Regions from separate parts of the Pseudarthrobacter leeuwenhoeki genome, predicted to be linked through region 2. Evidence: riboswitches for the same ligand, from Rfam matches in the RefSeq annotation. Region 2 holds a riboswitch; each other region holds the start of a gene.

Region 1 (5,195 bases), on a different contig from region 2:
ATCGTCAGCTATGCCTCGATGGACTTCTTCCTGACCAGACAGCTCGACACCCAGCTGCAGCAGGCAGCGGTCCGTGCCCGCGAGTCCGGCCGCTCCGGCCGCTCCGACCCCCTTGAGGCGCGGGGCCTGGCCATCGGCACCCTGAACGCGCGAATCCATGACGATTCGGTCCGCAGCGCCGGCTTCCTCTCCGAGGACGCCACCCGGGAATCCCTCACCGACGAAGACGACGAAGTGCTCCTGGAGCTCACCCCGTGGCTCGAGCCGGTGGACCGGACCCTGTCCGCCGGAGCCTACCGGCTGGTTGCCGCCGAGGCGGGCGGCGACGTGATCGTCACCGGCCTGCCGCTCGCGGAGAAGCAGACCACGCTTGCCACCATGGTCTGGACCATGGTGCTCGTGTCCGCCGGCGGGCTCCTGGTCATCGGACTGGCCGGGACGGCACTGATCCGCCGGACCATGAAGCCGCTCGATCAGCTCTCCGAGGTGGCAACGCAGGTTGCGCGGCTGCCGCTCGACGCCGGAGAGGTGGGACTTGCTGTGCGGGTGCCGGCGTCCGCAGCGCATCCGGAAACCGAGGTGGGCAGCGTGGGCCATGCCCTGAACATGATGCTGGACAACGTCTCCAATGCCCTGGAAGCTCGGCAGAAGAGCGAGATGAAGGTCCGCCAGTTCGTCGCGGATGCCTCGCACGAACTGCGTACTCCCCTGACCGCCATCCGCGGCTATACCGAGCTGATGCGGATGACCGAACATTTCACCCCCGACGGCCAGAAGTCCCTGGCCCGGGTGCAGAGCCAGTCCGAACGTATGACGACCCTGGTGGAGGATCTGCTCCTGCTCGCGCGGCTGGATGAGGGCCAGCCGCTCAAGCTCAGCGACGTGGATCTCACCCAGTTGGCCATCGAGACGGTCAGTGACGAGAAGGTCATGGCCCCGGACCGGGTCTGGCACTTGGAGCTCCCGGAAGAGCCTGTGGTGGTTCGCGGGGACGCGAGCCAGCTGCATCAGGTGCTGGTCAACCTGCTCTCCAACGCGCGCAAACACACGGGCCCCGGCACGACCGTGGTGACCGGTGTGAAGCGATCCCCGGACGGACATGCCGAGGTGACCGTGACGGACAACGGCCCCGGGATTGCCCCCGGGTTCGTGGACCGTGTCTTTGCCCGCTTCACGCGCGCGGACGCTTCCCGCAAGAATCCGGCAGCACTCACGACGCCGGCAACCGGCAGGGCCCTTCCGCGGCGTCCGCTGCACCCGCCGCGGCCGCCCGGGGCATCCTCAGGGGGCGCCACAACAACGCCCCCTGCAACGACGGCCTCCACCGAGGGCACCAGCGGGCTGGGATTGTCGATCGTGCAGTCGATTGTCGAGGCCCATGGCGGGACTGTCAGTGTGGCCTCGGTGCCCGGCCGGACCGAGTTCACCGTTCGGCTGCCGGAGGCTCCGGCGCCGCCCGAAGTCAAGCCGTCGCTGGTCAGGGCGCAAGCCGCCCCGCCGACGCAGTGATGCTTGTTACCAAACTGTAACTTGTCTGTTCAACTCCTGTACGGTTTTTAAGTGCGGCCATCACTGGGGCCGCATGTCCGGATGTACGCCACGCTCTGCCGCCTCCCGGATTCCGCTGGACAGGCAGAGGCGGGGGACCCAGAGTTCCCGGGCATTTTTTGCACATTGCGCCCTTGGGGTGAAGCCGACACGTGAGATTCCGTGCGGCCGGGTGACCTCATCCGAACCCGACAGCTAACTCCGCAGGCGTTGAGAGGCACTCATGACTAACTCCAAGGCACAATCGGGCCCTGACGACGCCGCAAACTCAACCGGCTCCAAGCTGTCGGGCCACGGCGCCGAGCCGGCCAGGCCCGCTTCAGCCTTGGCCCGGTTTGCCCGCCACGCCGGTTCGACCGGCCGCCGGGCGGCCGTTGTTGTTGCCGCCTGCGCGATGATCGTGGGGGCCGGCGCCGCCGGCCAGGCGTCCGAGACGGCCGCGCGCAATGCCGACGCCGGCAGTTCCACGCAGGCAGCCGCCTCGGCGGATCCGCTGACGCACCTTGATTTTGAGCGTGTCCGGGTCGAGAGTGAGGCCGTCACCGGCACCGGCGACGCCGCGGCCCAGCCGGCCGAGGTCGCGCCGGCCGAAGCACCGGCCCCGGCAGCTGTCCCGGCCCCCGCTCCCGAGCCCGCCCCGGCACCTGCGACTGTGCCGGCACCTGCACCGGCCCCCGTTGCCATCGATGACCCTGCCGGCGCCCAGGCGTACGCGGCGAGCCAGTTGGGCTCCTATGGCTGGGCCCCGAGCCAGATGCCGTGCCTCATGAAGCTCTGGACCAAGGAATCGGATTGGGAGACGACCGCCACGAACCCGAGCAGCGGCGCCTACGGTGTGGTCCAGTCGCTGCCGGCCGAGAAGATGGCCAGCGCGGGCGCGGACTACCGGACGAACTACCGGACCCAGATCAACTGGGGTCTGGAGTACGTCAAGGACCGCTACGGCTCACCCTGTGGGGCCCTGAACTTCCACTACGCCCACAACTGGTACTAAACCCCTGGCACAGCCAGCGAGCAGCCGGAGCCGCGCGCGAACCGGCCACCAGGGCAGGTCCGGTGCCGTTCGGCTGACTTAACCGGCCACGCCGTAAAGGCGGTCGCCGGCGTCGCCCAGGCCCGGCACGATGTAGGACTTCTCGTTGAGCTTCTCGTCGATCGAGGCGAGCACGATCGTCACGTTGGCGTCGGCAAGCTCCTCCTCCAGCTTCGCCAGGCCTTCCGGGGCGGCCAGCAGGCAGATGCAGGTGACGTCGGAAGCGCCGCGCTTAAAGAGGAACTTGATGGCCTCGCGCAGCGTGCCGCCGGTCGCGAGCATGGGGTCCAGGACGAAGATCTGACGGTCGGTAAGGTCCTCGGGGAGACGCTCCGCGTAGGTGATGATGTCCAGGGTCTCTTCATCGCGGGCCATGCCCAGGAACCCGACCTCGGCCGTGGGGACCAGCTTGGTCATGCCCTCGAGCATGCCGAGTCCGGCCCGGAGGATGGGAACCACCAGCGGGGTGGGCTTGGTAAATGCGGTGCCAATGGTGGTGCTGACCGGCGTCTCGATGGTCACCGGTTCGGTGCGGACGTCGCGGGTGGCCTCGTACGCCAGGAGCGTGACGAGTTCCTCGGTGAGCTGGCGGAAGACCGGGGACGGGGTGTTCTTGTCCCGCAGAACGGTGAGCTTATGGGCGACCAGCGGGTGGTCCACAACGAAAGTGCGCATGGGTCAAAACTATCACCCGGCGGCTGGGGGGCCGCCCGTGGGGCCACGGGCGCCGACGTCGCCCTTGTCCCCTGGAGCACTGCCGGGGGCGGCGCCGTCGTGCAGGTGCGCGGGGTTGTCGAAGGTGGGTGCGGGGCCGGCGTGTTCCCGGTGCCGGATCACGTGGAAGAGCCGGTGTGCCAGAATCACGATGCCGACCCAGGCCAGCCCCAGCACCCATCCGATGATCACATCGGTCATCCAGTGGTGGCCCAGATAGACCCTGCTCATGCCCATCGCGAAGATGAAGGACGCACCCGCCACTATCAGGCTTACCCGCGCTACGCTGCCCTGGATCTGCAGACAAGCCAGGTAGACCACGAGCCCGATCACTACCGTGGTGTTGAGCGTGTGGCCGCTCGGAAACGACGGCGAGGATTCGTAGGGCGGGACGGCGTCGGAGTGGTCCGGGCGGGTTCTGCCGACCAGTGTCTTGCCCAGCGATGTAGCGGTCACGGAGACTGCTGCGGCACCTCCGATCAGGATCAAGGGCCGCCAGGTACGGCTGGTCCAGATGAGCCACGCGGTGAGGATGCTGGCCAGGATGGGCATCCCGACCCCGCCGCCGACGTTGGTGAATGCCGTGACGAACGAGTCGAGGCCGGGGCTGCGGAGCTGTTCCATCCACCCCAAGGTGGGCTTGTCCAGGTTCGCCAGGCCGGCGTCATCCACCACGTCCTCATAGACCTCGGCACCCAACAGCGTCAGGACCAGCACTACGACGCCGCCAATGGCCATGGTGGCCCAAAGCGCCGCGTAGGGCACCACCCATTTTCCCCAATGCTGCGTTAGCCAGCTCTCCGACCCGGTGTTCACGGCATCTCCCGATTGTTGTCTTCGGCAGCTTCACTGCCCAGCTTGCTTAGTCATCGAAACTATCATTGAGCCATGACTTCCCCCGAGCCCCGCCATGCCAAATGGATGGGCCTTGCCCTGACCGAGGCGCGTGCCGCGCTGGCCACGGCGGACGTGCCGATCGGCGCCGTCGTCATCGGGCCCGACGGCACCGTGCTCGGCAGCGGGCGCAACGAACGGGAGGCCCTCGGGGACCCGACGGCGCACGCGGAGGTGGTGGCCATCCGCGAGGCTGCGGCTCGGCTGCAGGAATCCAGCGCACAGGGTGGGGGCGCCGGTGACGGCTGGCGGCTGGCGGACTGCACGCTGGTGGTGACGCTGGAGCCCTGCGCCATGTGCGCCGGGGCCGTGGTGCTGGCCCGGATTCCGCGGGTGGTGTTCGGTGCCTGGGACGAGAAGGCCGGGGCCGCCGGCTCCGTGTTCGACATCCTCCGCGAGCGCCGGCTCAACCACTGGGTGGAAGTGTACGGCGGGGTCAGGGAGCAGGAATGCGCGGCGCTGCTGCAGGACTTCTTTGCCGGGCACCGCGGCGCCTGAGACCTGGCCATCGCCGCTCCCCCCGTCTGGTGACTCCCGGCGCTGACTCCCGGCGCTGGCTGAAGGCGCTAGCTGACGGCGCTAGCTGACGGCGGCGGAGCCTGTTGCGGCTGCCGCCAGGTTATCGATCCGCTTTTGCCGGGTGGCCGGTGAATCGAGGCTGAAGGCCCGGAAGTCACCGAGGTCCTCCCGGATCCAGTCCTCGACTTCGGCGATCCGCCGGGTCACCGCCGGTGTGGGGGCCTGGAACACCCAGGGCACGATCCGTTCCTTGCCGGGATCGTACTGCCAGAGCCCGATGATCCGGCCGCGGTCGAGAATGGGATGGTCCGGGAGATCCGCCTGCAGCGCCAGCGAACCCGGGGTGTTCGCGTGCCGGTCCTCCTCGGCCAGCAGTTCGGCGGCATTCCGGCGCAGCAGCGCGAGGGAGTCCGTTCCGGCGAGCAGTTGGATCTGCTCCTCGTCCGGTTCCTGGAAGCCGGCGAGCTGCTCGACGTCGTCGGGCAGC
Region 2 (5,195 bases):
GGCTCGGTAGGTCGCCCGGCAGCGTGGCTGCAGCGGAGCCTTGCGTTTCATTCTGCCTGACTGCCCCGCGGGGGAGGCAAAAGAGACCGTCACAGTCCGGTCACTGAGATTATCCGGAGTAATTCAAAATAGGCTAAGCTGGCCTGCGAACGTACGGCGGACCGCGCCAGGGCGCCTGCAGCATGCGGTACGGCGGGAAATGCGCAAGGACGGCGCTCGAGGAGCTGAGCTGAATGACGGATCTGATCGATACAACCGAGATGTATCTTCGGACCATTCTGGAACTTGAAGAAGAAAACATCGTCGCACTCCGCGCCCGCATCGCCGAACGGCTGCGCCACTCCGGCCCCACCGTCTCCCAGACTATCGGCCGGATGGAACGCGACGGGCTGGTGGTTGTTTCCGGCGACCGCCACCTGGAACTGACGGAAACCGGCCGGAAGCGTGCCATTGAAGTCATGCGCAAGCACCGCCTTGCCGAGCGGCTGCTGGCTGACGTGATCGGGCTCGACTGGGCCTACGTCCATGAGGAAGCCTGCCGCTGGGAGCACGTCATGAGTGAGCGGGTCGAGCGGCGGATCTTCGAACTGCTGAACCACCCCACTGTCTCTCCCTATGGCAACCCGATTCCGGGCCTCGCGGAGCTAGGCGGACCGCCTTCCCAGCCGTACGCCGATGGCGCTATTAACCTGCTGGAGGCCATGGCCGGCTACGGGCCGGATTCCCGGGTCAGGATCAACCGGCTCGCCGAGCCCATCCAGGTCGAACCGGAACTGCTCGTCCAGCTTGATGAGGGCGGCATCCGCCCCGGCGCACTGGTTTCGCTGGAGCGCGTGGGGGAGTACATCTCGGTGCGAGTGCCCGACATCGAAGGCGCCCTGGAGCTCCCGCCCGAGGTGGCGGGCCACGTTTTTGTGACCGTCGGTTAACGAGCGCTCACCGGGCAGCTCGTGGGACCTCCCATGAGTTGTGCACAGGTAGATAACGGATTTATCACTGGACGGCTTAATCGCCTATAGTTGGACACTAGTACCGATACCAAACCGTTATCTGATCCGAGCCGAGCTCTGCCAGCGGATCAGTTGCAGAATCACCTTCTGGCAGGGGCGGGGGAACCACTTCCGGCTGTTCAGCAGCCTTGGGGTGAAGTCCGTCAGCGGCAAGCAACTCCATCGAGGAACTACTTTGATACCTCTGTGCCTGGATGCTTGTCACGGCGGACCGGGTCTTTGATCTCTCTGACCCGAATCCGACAGCTAACTCCGCAGGCTCTCCAGAGAGGAACCTTTTTTGACCACCCAGATCGACAGGGGCCGCCGCCGTGCGACAGGTCCCGCTCCGGAGCCGCGTCCGGCCGCCGCCACACCCGCGGACCGGCCCCGTGACGCGCTCCGCGATGAACGCAGAGACCGCCGCAGCCCGTTCCGCCAGGTAACGGACTTCGCCGCCGCCAGTGGCGTGGGGCAAAAGGCCGGCATCGCACTGGCTGCCACGGGACTGGTCCTTACCGTCACCGTCCCCGCCACGAGCCCTGTTATGGCCACAGACACCGGGTCAACGGCCGCAGTCATCCCTGCCGCAGTCCAGCCGGATATCACCGCCGCCGACGTCAAAATTGACTTCAACCGCACCGCCGTCACCACCCGGAATGACCCGGACGGCAAGCTTAAGCAGCTGCTGAGCGCCCAGTCGGCCGGCTCCATTGCCCCTGCAGCCTCCTCGGGCAGCCTCGGGGCGCCCTTGGTAGAGCTGAAGAAGTCGTCCCCCTTCGGATACCGCGTCAGCCCCATCACCGGCGGCTCCGGGGAGTTCCACCGCGGCCAGGACTTTTCGGTCCAATGCGGCACCGACGTCATTGCGGCCGCAAGTGGCACCGTGACCTTCACAGGATGGCATCCCTACGGCGGCGGAAACCGTGTGGTGATTGACCACGGCAACGGCTTGGAGACCACCTATAACCACTTGTCCTCCGCCGGCGTCCAGGTGGGCCAGCAGGTCGACCGCGGCTCTGTCGTGGCGATGAGCGGCACCACGGGCGCCTCCACGGGCTGCCACCTTCACTTCGAGGTCATGGTCAACGGCGAAGTCGTCGACCCGACCGGCTGGCTGTAACCGAGCTGATGGGACACTCTCGCATTCTCACGGCACTCCGTGATCTGAATGTGACATAGAGCCCCAACTGCTGTACCGTTTGTCCCACGCCAACTTTTCCGAAGTTGGCGCTCTTGAGTGGATTGCCTAGCTCTGCCACCGCTCAAGGTCCGTTCGCATTACATCGTCTGGCAGGGGCGGGGGAACCAATTTTGGCCTTCGAAAGAAGGCCTTGGGGTTAAGTCGCAAAGCTTCCCAGGAAGCAGCGCGGCCGGGTGACTCCCATCCGAATCCGACAGCTCACCTCGCAGGCATTGGGAGAGGCTACTTTCGTGTCTTCACGCCACAATGCTGCGCGTCACCGCGCTTGCGCGGCTCTTACGAGCCCGCTGAAATCCAACCTCCGTGTTGCCCTTTTTGGTGCCCGGAACGGATCTCACACCGCCGACTCGATCTCTGCTGAGTCCGGCCCGCAGGCCATGCACCTGCAAGCAGTTCCCGCTATTGGCGCGTCTTCGCAGTACACCCTTCGCTAAGTAACCCATTTCGGGGCGATCCGGCGTACCCCCAAGATGCCGGAGCGTCCTCAGCCCGCGCCCTAAAAGCGCGGACCCAGGATCACGAAAGAGAGAACTTAATGACTAGTGCAAACGCACGGCACCGCGCCGAGGTCACCAAGACCAGCTCACTGGCCGCTATTGCCAAATCCCTCGGCGACAACGCCGGCGGCATGGGTCGCCAGGCCGCGGTTATCGCTGCTGCCTCCGGTCTCGTCCTGACCAGCGGTATCGGAGCCAACGCTGCTGAGGCCAACGTTCAGCGCGATTCCACCTCCGCTTCCACCCTCGAAGTCCAGTCAGCCGCCCCGGCGACCATCTCGGCTGCTTCGACCATCGCGATCTCCTTCGAGAAGCCGGCTGTCACCACCACCCCGGCTCCCGTCGTCGAGGCCCCGAAGCCTGTTGTGAAGGTCCAGGAGGCTTCCACAGCCAACCCGGCCAAGACCGCCAGCACCAAGGTCGCAGCCCCGGCTGCCCCCGCAGCCCCGGCTGCCCCCGCCCCCAAGGCTGCTCCGGCTGCCCCGGCCAAGGCTGCTCCGGCTGCCCCGGCCAAGGCTGCTCCGGCTGCCAAGGTTGCTCCGGCCGCCAGCACCCCGGCTCCGGCCGCCGCCGGCGTCAAGGGCGCCACGATCGCTGCTGCCGCTTACGCCCAGCTCGGTGTTGGCCAGGACTGCACCAGGCTCGCCACGAACTCGCTGGCTGCCGCGGGCATCAACTTCCACGGCTGGCCGGCAGGTTACCTGGCCCTCGGCCGCACTGTGAGCGCCGCCGCGGCACAGCCGGGCGACCTCGCCTACTACGCGAACGGCGGCGCGGGCCTGGCCCACATCGCTGTTTATGTCGGTAACGGCAAGGCTGTTCACGGCGGATGGAACGGCGGAACCACGTCCCTGCAGAGCGTCAACGTCGGCTCCGGCCCGGTCTTCATCCGCGTCGGCTAGGACAACAGCTGTAAGCAACACCGGGGACCCCTGCCATTGGGCAGGGGTCCTTTGCGTTGCCAGAACGTGAACTTCAGCGGATGCGGGTCGGGGCGGGAAAAAAGATTCGGTGAATTGGCATCCCCGTGTTTACTCTTGTTTTGTCGATCCATAGCCCGACCATGCAGAGGGCAGCCGGCCCTCGTGCCCCTGGCGGGTGCGGCCGTGAAGAGGTATGCGGATGCGCACACTCGTTCTGAATGCTGGATATGAACCGCTGGCGGTTGTGACCTTCCGCCGGGCGCTCGTCCTTGTGCTGGCCGGAAAGGCCAGTGTCGTGGCGGAAGGCGGCGATCCCGTCGTCGGGCCGCACGACGTCCTGGGCCGTCCGTCGGTGATTCTGTTGAATCGATACATCAGGCCCCGGTATAACACCGTGACGGCGGTGAGCCGCCGCGGGGTGCTCCGCCGGGACGGACACCGCTGCGCCTATTGCGGCAAAGCCGCCCACACCATCGATCATGTCCAGCCCAAATCCAGGGGCGGTGCGGAGTCCTGGGAAAACCTCGTCGCTGCCTGCCTGCGGTGCAACAACGCCAAAGGTGACCACACCCCGGGGGAAATGGGGTGGAAGCTCGGCTTCAGCCCCGCGCCGCCCAAGGGCACGACCTGGCAAATCAAGGAGCTGGAGAAGCCGACGCCTGCCTGGGACCCTTTCCTCCTGCCGGAATCCGCCGCTTGACACGGCGCACCCCGGCCGCTGCGCCCGGACAGCACCCATAGCCAGTTAGGCTGGACCGGTGGAATTCGACGCTGTCATTCTTGCCGGGGGCCGGTCGTCCCGGTTGGGAGGCGTGCCCAAATCGGGTCTGATGCACGACGGCGTCACCCTCCTGGAGCGCGCCCTGCAGGCCGCGCGCGGTGCGGCCGCCGTCGCCGTCGTCGGGCCGGACCCGGGAACCCTGCCCGAGGGGGTGCTGAGCTGCCGGGAGGAGCCGGCGTTCGCCGGACCCGCGGCCGCCGTCGCCGCCGGGCTCTCGGCCCTGGACCGGCACCGCAGCCGCCATCCCCGCGTTCCTGCCGCGGCACCGCTGACCCTGGTCCTCGCCGTCGACATGCCCCGGGCGGGCGCCGCCGTCGGAAGACTGCTGGACGCCGCTGCGGAAGCCCCCCCGGGCGACGGGCTGATGGCAGTCTCTGCTGACGGGCGCCGGCAGCCCCTCCTTGGCCTGTATGGCTCGGCTGCGCTTCGGCGGTGCGTGGCCGACGCCAGGCACCGCGGCGCGCTCGAAAACGCCTCGGTATTCGCCCTTCTTGCTAGGCTGGAGGTGCGGGAAGTGAGCGTCCCCAGGGGGTCTACGGATGATGTTGATACTTGGGACGATGCCTCCTTGTTGGGTGTGACCGGCCCGTCTGGCGGCCCTCGCGTCGACGGCCATCACCGCGACAGCCATGGACCGGGCCTCCGGCCCGGGTTTCCCCCCGCTGAACTCGACTTTGGAGGCAAACGGTGAAAAGCCAGGATGAAACACTCGAGGACTGGTGCCGGGCCCTGCTTCAGGCCCTGGAACTGGAAGACGTCGAGGTTGACGTGAACGAGATCCTGTCCCTGGCCGGGGTGGCG
Region 3 (5,195 bases), on a different contig from region 2:
GCGGGGCGAGGCGCTTTCCATCGCCCCTGATCCCGCCCGGTGGCCGCTCCTGCGGTGGCGGCAGGAACCGCGGCACGCGGAGCAACAGGACCGCCGCGACGCTACAGACAACGGCGAGGGTCCCGAAAACCCCACCGAAGCCGATCAGCTGCAGCAGGACCATCGCTGGAATCCAGAAAACCACGATCCTAGCGCTTCGGACGACAGCAGTCCGGCCAGGGAACCGGAGTCACGGTCAAGGTCCTCGACTGCGAGCGCCCGGGCGGCGATCCAGAAGAACGCGCCGCCCACACCGCCTACACCAGCTGCGGCGAAGGCGCTTGGAAGTGATGTCGCGAGGGCGTAGCCGATGCAGCTCACCGCGTGCAGCAGGGCGCCGGCTGCCGCGACCCTCGTCCGCACCCGCGTGTCGACCAGCCAACCGGAAATTGGACGTGCGATCACCGAGATGACGAGCTCGACGGCGACAAGAGCTCCGATCGCGCTTGGCGCAAGGCCCAGCCGGGTGCCGCCCCAGAGCGGGATCAGGAAGTCGAGCAGTTCCGCCGACCCTCCGATCAGGGTCGCGGCAGTGCCGGGAATCCTACCGCTGGCGCTGGAACTGGCCTTTTGACCGAAACAGATGCGGGCGTAGCCTTGGCATATGGGACTCAGCTACGACGACCCGGACCCGGCGGACCCCGACACTGACGCGGTTCGCCCAAAAAAAGCCTGAACGATGAAACGTGCAGTAACCCGGCCGGCGAGCGTTCGCGCCATCGGCTATGCCATCACCGGCAAGGTGGCCGTCGACCGCAACCCCGGCGGTCCGATGACGGGCGTGAGCTTTGCGCAGATGCAGCAGGACTTCACAAACGGCCTCGTAACTCTTGGAACCTCCAACGACGACGGCAAGCTGGTATCCAACCACGCCTACGCATTGCTGGGCGTGAATTCCCCCAATGAAACCGTCGTGGTCGGAGATCCGGCAGGCGACCAAACGACACTGAAGTTCTCGACCTTCCAGTCCACGAACATTAACCAGTACATCGCGATACCGACCTACCCGTGAGTCCAGGCTGTTCAACGAAAGACGACGGGCAGTTTGCACGACGGCGCTGAAGCGACTATTTGGCGGGTCCCAGATCACATCGTGCGCTGTGACCCACCGCAGACTGTGGCGCGAGAGCAGGTCCGTCCGTTCGTCGGTAGGCATGATCGAGGCGCTCAGCGTGTAGCTGATTGACTGCTTCGTTCGAACCGCGTCGCGCCATGCAAAGGTGACGTTCGGACCGAAAAGCAGTGCAGATAGGTGCCTACTGATCCGCCAAAACTACAGGGATCTCTGCGGTCCTGCTGGGCCAGGTCCTCCTGCGTGATTCCGGCATCGGACTGCCCTCCCCTGCCGCGGCTGCCGGGCTCGGCGTATGCTGGAACCCCGTCCCGCAGTGAAGCGAGGGAGCCCGCCATGCGCAAGGTCATTCTGATGATGCAGGTATCCCTGGACGGATTCTTTGAGGGTCCGGAGCGGGACCTGAGCTGGCACCGGGTCGATGACGAACTGCACCGCCACTTCAACGACGAGCTCCGGACCATGGGCGCTTTCCTGGACGGCCGCGTCACCTATGAGCTGATGGCCGGCTTCTGGCCGACGGCGGACGAGGACCCCTCAACCCCTGCCCCGATGACCGAGTTCGCGGGGATCTGGCGGGACATGCCCAAAATCGTCTACTCCAGGACCCTGGCGTCGGCCGGCTGGAATACCGAGGTGGTGCGCGACGTCGTCGCCGAGGACGTCGCGAGGCTCAGGGAACAGCCCGGCGGTGACCTGGCGCTGGGCGGCGCCAATCTGTCCGCGTCGTTCAGGCGGCTCGGGCTGATCGACGAGTACCGGATCTATGTGCACCCGGTACTGATCGGACGGGGCACGCCCCTTTTCCAGGGGACGGATGCGATGACGGCGCTGCGGCTGCTGGAGAGCCGGACGTTCGGCAACGGCGTCGTGCTGCTGCGGTATGCAACGAAGCCGGACGCCGGGCGCGCAGAAGGCCGGTGATCAGCTGCCCCCAAGGCAACCGATCGACCGGCCTTCGACGTGCTGAAAGCGGTCCTGCTAGCCGGCGCGGACGAACGTCACGGGGCCGGTGGCGGTCAGCCAGGACAGCGGGTGCGTGATCGTGGAGTTGACGCCGTTCATTCCGCCGCTGATTGCCTGGCCGTTGCCGGCGTAGATGGCGACGTGGCCGGACTGGACAATGATGTCGCCGGGCTGGGGAGCAGCGACGACTTTGCCATACTTCATGAATGCCATCGGGCCAATGTCACCGACCGGGATGCCGGCGGCGTTCAGGCCCTTCTCCACTACCGCGGTGCAGTCCTGCGTGATGCCGATCTGGCCGTACGCTACGGCCAGCAGCGTGGCGTTCACTCCACCGGCTGCCGGGGCAGCGGCAGGGGCGGGTGCGGCCTGGACCTTCACGGTCGCCTTCGCGGCGGCAGCGGGGGGTGCTGCCGGCGCGGGTGCTGCCGGGGCCTTGGCTGCCGGGGCCTTCGGAGCAGCTACGGGCTTGGGTGCCTCGACCACGGGAGCCGGGGCAGTCGCAACGGCCGGGCGCTCGAACGTGATCTGGACGGCGGAATCCGCCATGACCGGCGCGGAGACCTGGCCCTGGACGTCAACGGATGCTGCCGGTGCGGAGACGAGCTCAGTCGGTGCATCGGCTGCGTTCGCAGCCAAAGCGCCGCTGAGCACCATTCCGGAAGTGGCAACGAGGACGGCTGCCTGGCGGCCGATGGTGCCGGCGGTGCGGCGTTTGCTGCGAAGGTCGGCGTTTTTGGGCGCACGAGTATTGCTAAAAGTCATTAAAGGAGCCTCTCCCAATGCCTGCGAGGTGAGCTGTCGGATTCGGATGGGAGGCACCCGGCCGCACGCTGGCCCGATCATGACGGGCCGTGCGGCTTCACCCCAAGACCCCTGGAGAACAGCGGGTCAAAATTGGTTTCCCCGTCTCTGCCGGACGTTGCTGCGAGTTATCCCCTGGCCGCGGCAGAGTTAGGCAATCGGCTGGGGAGAGCCCGTCTCGAAACAACAGGCACCTAACAACGGTAACGGACTGATCACGGAGTGTCACATCGAGGCAACGGCAGACTGTGGTGAGCGGGCTTTGACAGGCACGCCGACCGGCCCGGGCACTGGCCGGACGCTGCCCCGGGCATAGGATGATGCCATCACCGTTCACCCGAAGCGGAGGCCCGAAAATGAACAGTCCCGACCCCATCAGGCACTGCATCGCCATCTGCCAGCTGAGCACTCAGCCGCCGGAGGACTTCAGTGTCAACACCGAACTGCTCGTGCTGGAAAACGGGGAAGTCCACGTCTCCACCTGGGACGCTGAGCCTCGCGACGGTGGCTTCGACGTGCACGTCCTGAACGACCGCGTGGACGCACTCGGCTTTATGGTGGTCACCGACTGGGAGTTCTTCGACGAAAAGGCCTATGCCGTGGTGGAACGCCGGCCGGGAAGCCGGGCCGGATCCCGACCCGGCAGCAGGTCCGCGTAACCCTCCGATTCCGAATCTCCGGCGGAACTTTGACTTATTGCAGACGTCATTTGATTGCGCCACAGACATATGACGCGGGAATAAATAATAGGGGGGACTGCCACGGCAAACGCTTTGAACGGCAACACTGCCGTGCAGCGTTGCCGTCAGAGAATACGTGGGCGGACTGTTCCTGCCATCAGACCGGGCTGCTCCGTTTGTTGCTGCGCCTCTGGCGGAACCCAAAAGGGGTGCTTATCCGGGTACGGCAGTCTGCGGGAATTGGTGGTTACCCGCACTGTTGAACCCGTTATCTCGCGGACCATTTTGTTGAGATGGTAGATGAGCCGCCGACGGGAATAGAGACTGAAAAATTGACGGTAGATAGAATTCGAACGCCGCAAAGCAGCAGCCGGGTGAAGAGACAATGCCGCGCAGTATTCGCCGGGTCAGAATCCCAGGTCCGGGCGGTGTCTGGCCGTCTCGGCGAGCACGAGGGAAACCGCCCCTGCGGCGATCGCGCCGTCGTCGTCCTCGTGGTTCCGCTGCGGCGAAGACGCCAGAACGAGACGGGCGTGGCGCACGAACCGGGGCCAGTCCCCCGCGCCGGCACGGAGCACGCGCAGCGGGGACAGCAGGGCGGCACGGCGCAGCCAGCCGTCGGGATCCCGCACCCACCGGTCCAGGACACTGTCCGCGCGCACCCTGCCGACGACGTCGAGCCCCTCGAGCAGGGGACCAACGACGTCGATGGCGAGCGGATCGACGAGGGCGCCCAGCCGTGCGCTCCGCACGAAGCCCTCGATCCGGGTCAGGTCCAGGTTCGTCAGCAGGCCGACGCTGGATTGGAGCAGCACGACGCCGGCGAGTCGGCTTTCGAAGACGGGCACCTCCCACAACTCGGTGCTGAGGGCGGTGATGTCATCGTGCGTCAGCCCCGGGTGGCGGCGGAGGGCATCTCGGACCGTTCCGCGCACGGCTCCGACGGAGGCACCGTAATAACGGTGCCCGCCGCCGTAACGTGCTTCGGCGTCCACGGCGCGGCTCCACGACGACTCACGCTGAAGCGCGAAATCCATGAAATCGCCCGCATCGCTCATGGGGACATTCTCCCGCACGCAGCGGGACCCTTTCCCGAAGCGAACCAGCGACCATTCCCGACCGTCACGACAAATCGGCTAACAGCCTCAGTCCGGTCAACATATTCCCGGGCGGTGAACTGGTTAAGGTAGTGGACGTGCCGCTTTTCAGCGCTCAGCCATGAGTCTTTCTGGATGGTCTCTTTTCGTACCCTGCGCAGATGAGGGCGATCAGGGAGAACCCGGGACGGGCAGTCGCGGCGCTGTAGGGCCTTCGTCACGGGTGATGACTTTGGACTCTGTCCGGCGAAGCAGAAGAGAGCGATTCTGTTCTCTGGACGTTGGATCGTTGAACGCCGGATACGCGTTACTTGGCGCGGAGGGCAGGAGCCAGGTTAAATGGAACAGCTGATTCCGTGGTTGATATTTTGCACCGCCGTCTTAGTACTTTGTGTCATCAGGCCCCATGCAGCCCGGGTTGTTGTCGGGATCTTCTTTATTGTCATGGCCGTAGCCGTCAATGTTGTATTGAGTATTGTTGCACCGGATCAGTTCATCAAGCTCGGTACGGATGCCCCGCTGATTCCTCTTTATGGC

What was found. Region 2 has a riboswitch for cyclic di-AMP ahead of ACZYX4_RS05605 (NlpC/P60 family protein). Riboswitches for the same ligand answer to the same signal wherever they lie in the genome.
Region 1: linked by a shared signal. The riboswitch ahead of ACZYX4_RS10235 (aggregation-promoting factor C-terminal-like domain-containing protein) and the one ahead of ACZYX4_RS05605 (NlpC/P60 family protein) in region 2 are both predicted to bind cyclic di-AMP.
Region 3: linked by a shared signal. The riboswitch ahead of ACZYX4_RS16385 (C40 family peptidase) and the one ahead of ACZYX4_RS05605 (NlpC/P60 family protein) in region 2 are both predicted to bind cyclic di-AMP.

What each region holds. Positions count from the first base shown of each region.
Region 1 covers NZ_JBVAYY010000009.1:165,147-170,341, reverse strand. Annotated here, with positions in the region: gene ACZYX4_RS10240 (sensor histidine kinase) at 1-1,509, shown strand, start outside; cyclic di-AMP (ydaO/yuaA leader) riboswitch at 1,613-1,770, shown strand; gene ACZYX4_RS10235 (aggregation-promoting factor C-terminal-like domain-containing protein) at 1,772-2,542, shown strand; gene upp (uracil phosphoribosyltransferase) at 2,621-3,256, opposite strand; gene ACZYX4_RS10225 (phosphatase PAP2 family protein) at 3,269-4,063, opposite strand; gene ACZYX4_RS10220 (nucleoside deaminase) at 4,184-4,687, shown strand; gene ACZYX4_RS10215 (DNA glycosylase AlkZ-like family protein) at 4,769-5,195, opposite strand, start outside.
Region 2 covers NZ_JBVAYY010000005.1:48,247-53,441, forward strand. Annotated here, with positions in the region: gene ACZYX4_RS05595 (metal-dependent transcriptional regulator) at 234-929, shown strand; cyclic di-AMP (ydaO/yuaA leader) riboswitch at 1,074-1,286, shown strand; gene ACZYX4_RS05600 (M23 family metallopeptidase) at 1,291-2,112, shown strand; cyclic di-AMP (ydaO/yuaA leader) riboswitch at 2,250-2,419, shown strand; gene ACZYX4_RS05605 (NlpC/P60 family protein) at 2,729-3,592, shown strand; gene ACZYX4_RS05610 (HNH endonuclease) at 3,813-4,313, shown strand; gene mobA (molybdenum cofactor guanylyltransferase) at 4,372-5,085, shown strand; gene ACZYX4_RS05620 (DUF6457 domain-containing protein) at 5,082-5,195, shown strand, end outside.
Region 3 covers NZ_JBVAYY010000022.1:32,225-37,419, reverse strand. Annotated here, with positions in the region: gene ACZYX4_RS16405 (MFS transporter) at 1-163, opposite strand, end outside; gene ACZYX4_RS16400 (MFS transporter) at 145-525, opposite strand; gene ACZYX4_RS16395 (hypothetical protein) at 719-1,051, shown strand; gene ACZYX4_RS16390 (dihydrofolate reductase family protein) at 1,448-2,035, shown strand; gene ACZYX4_RS16385 (C40 family peptidase) at 2,093-2,842, opposite strand; cyclic di-AMP (ydaO/yuaA leader) riboswitch at 2,847-3,017, opposite strand; gene ACZYX4_RS16380 (hypothetical protein) at 3,238-3,540, shown strand; gene ACZYX4_RS16375 (DNA alkylation repair protein) at 3,969-4,619, opposite strand; gene ACZYX4_RS16370 (hypothetical protein) at 4,998-5,195, shown strand, end outside.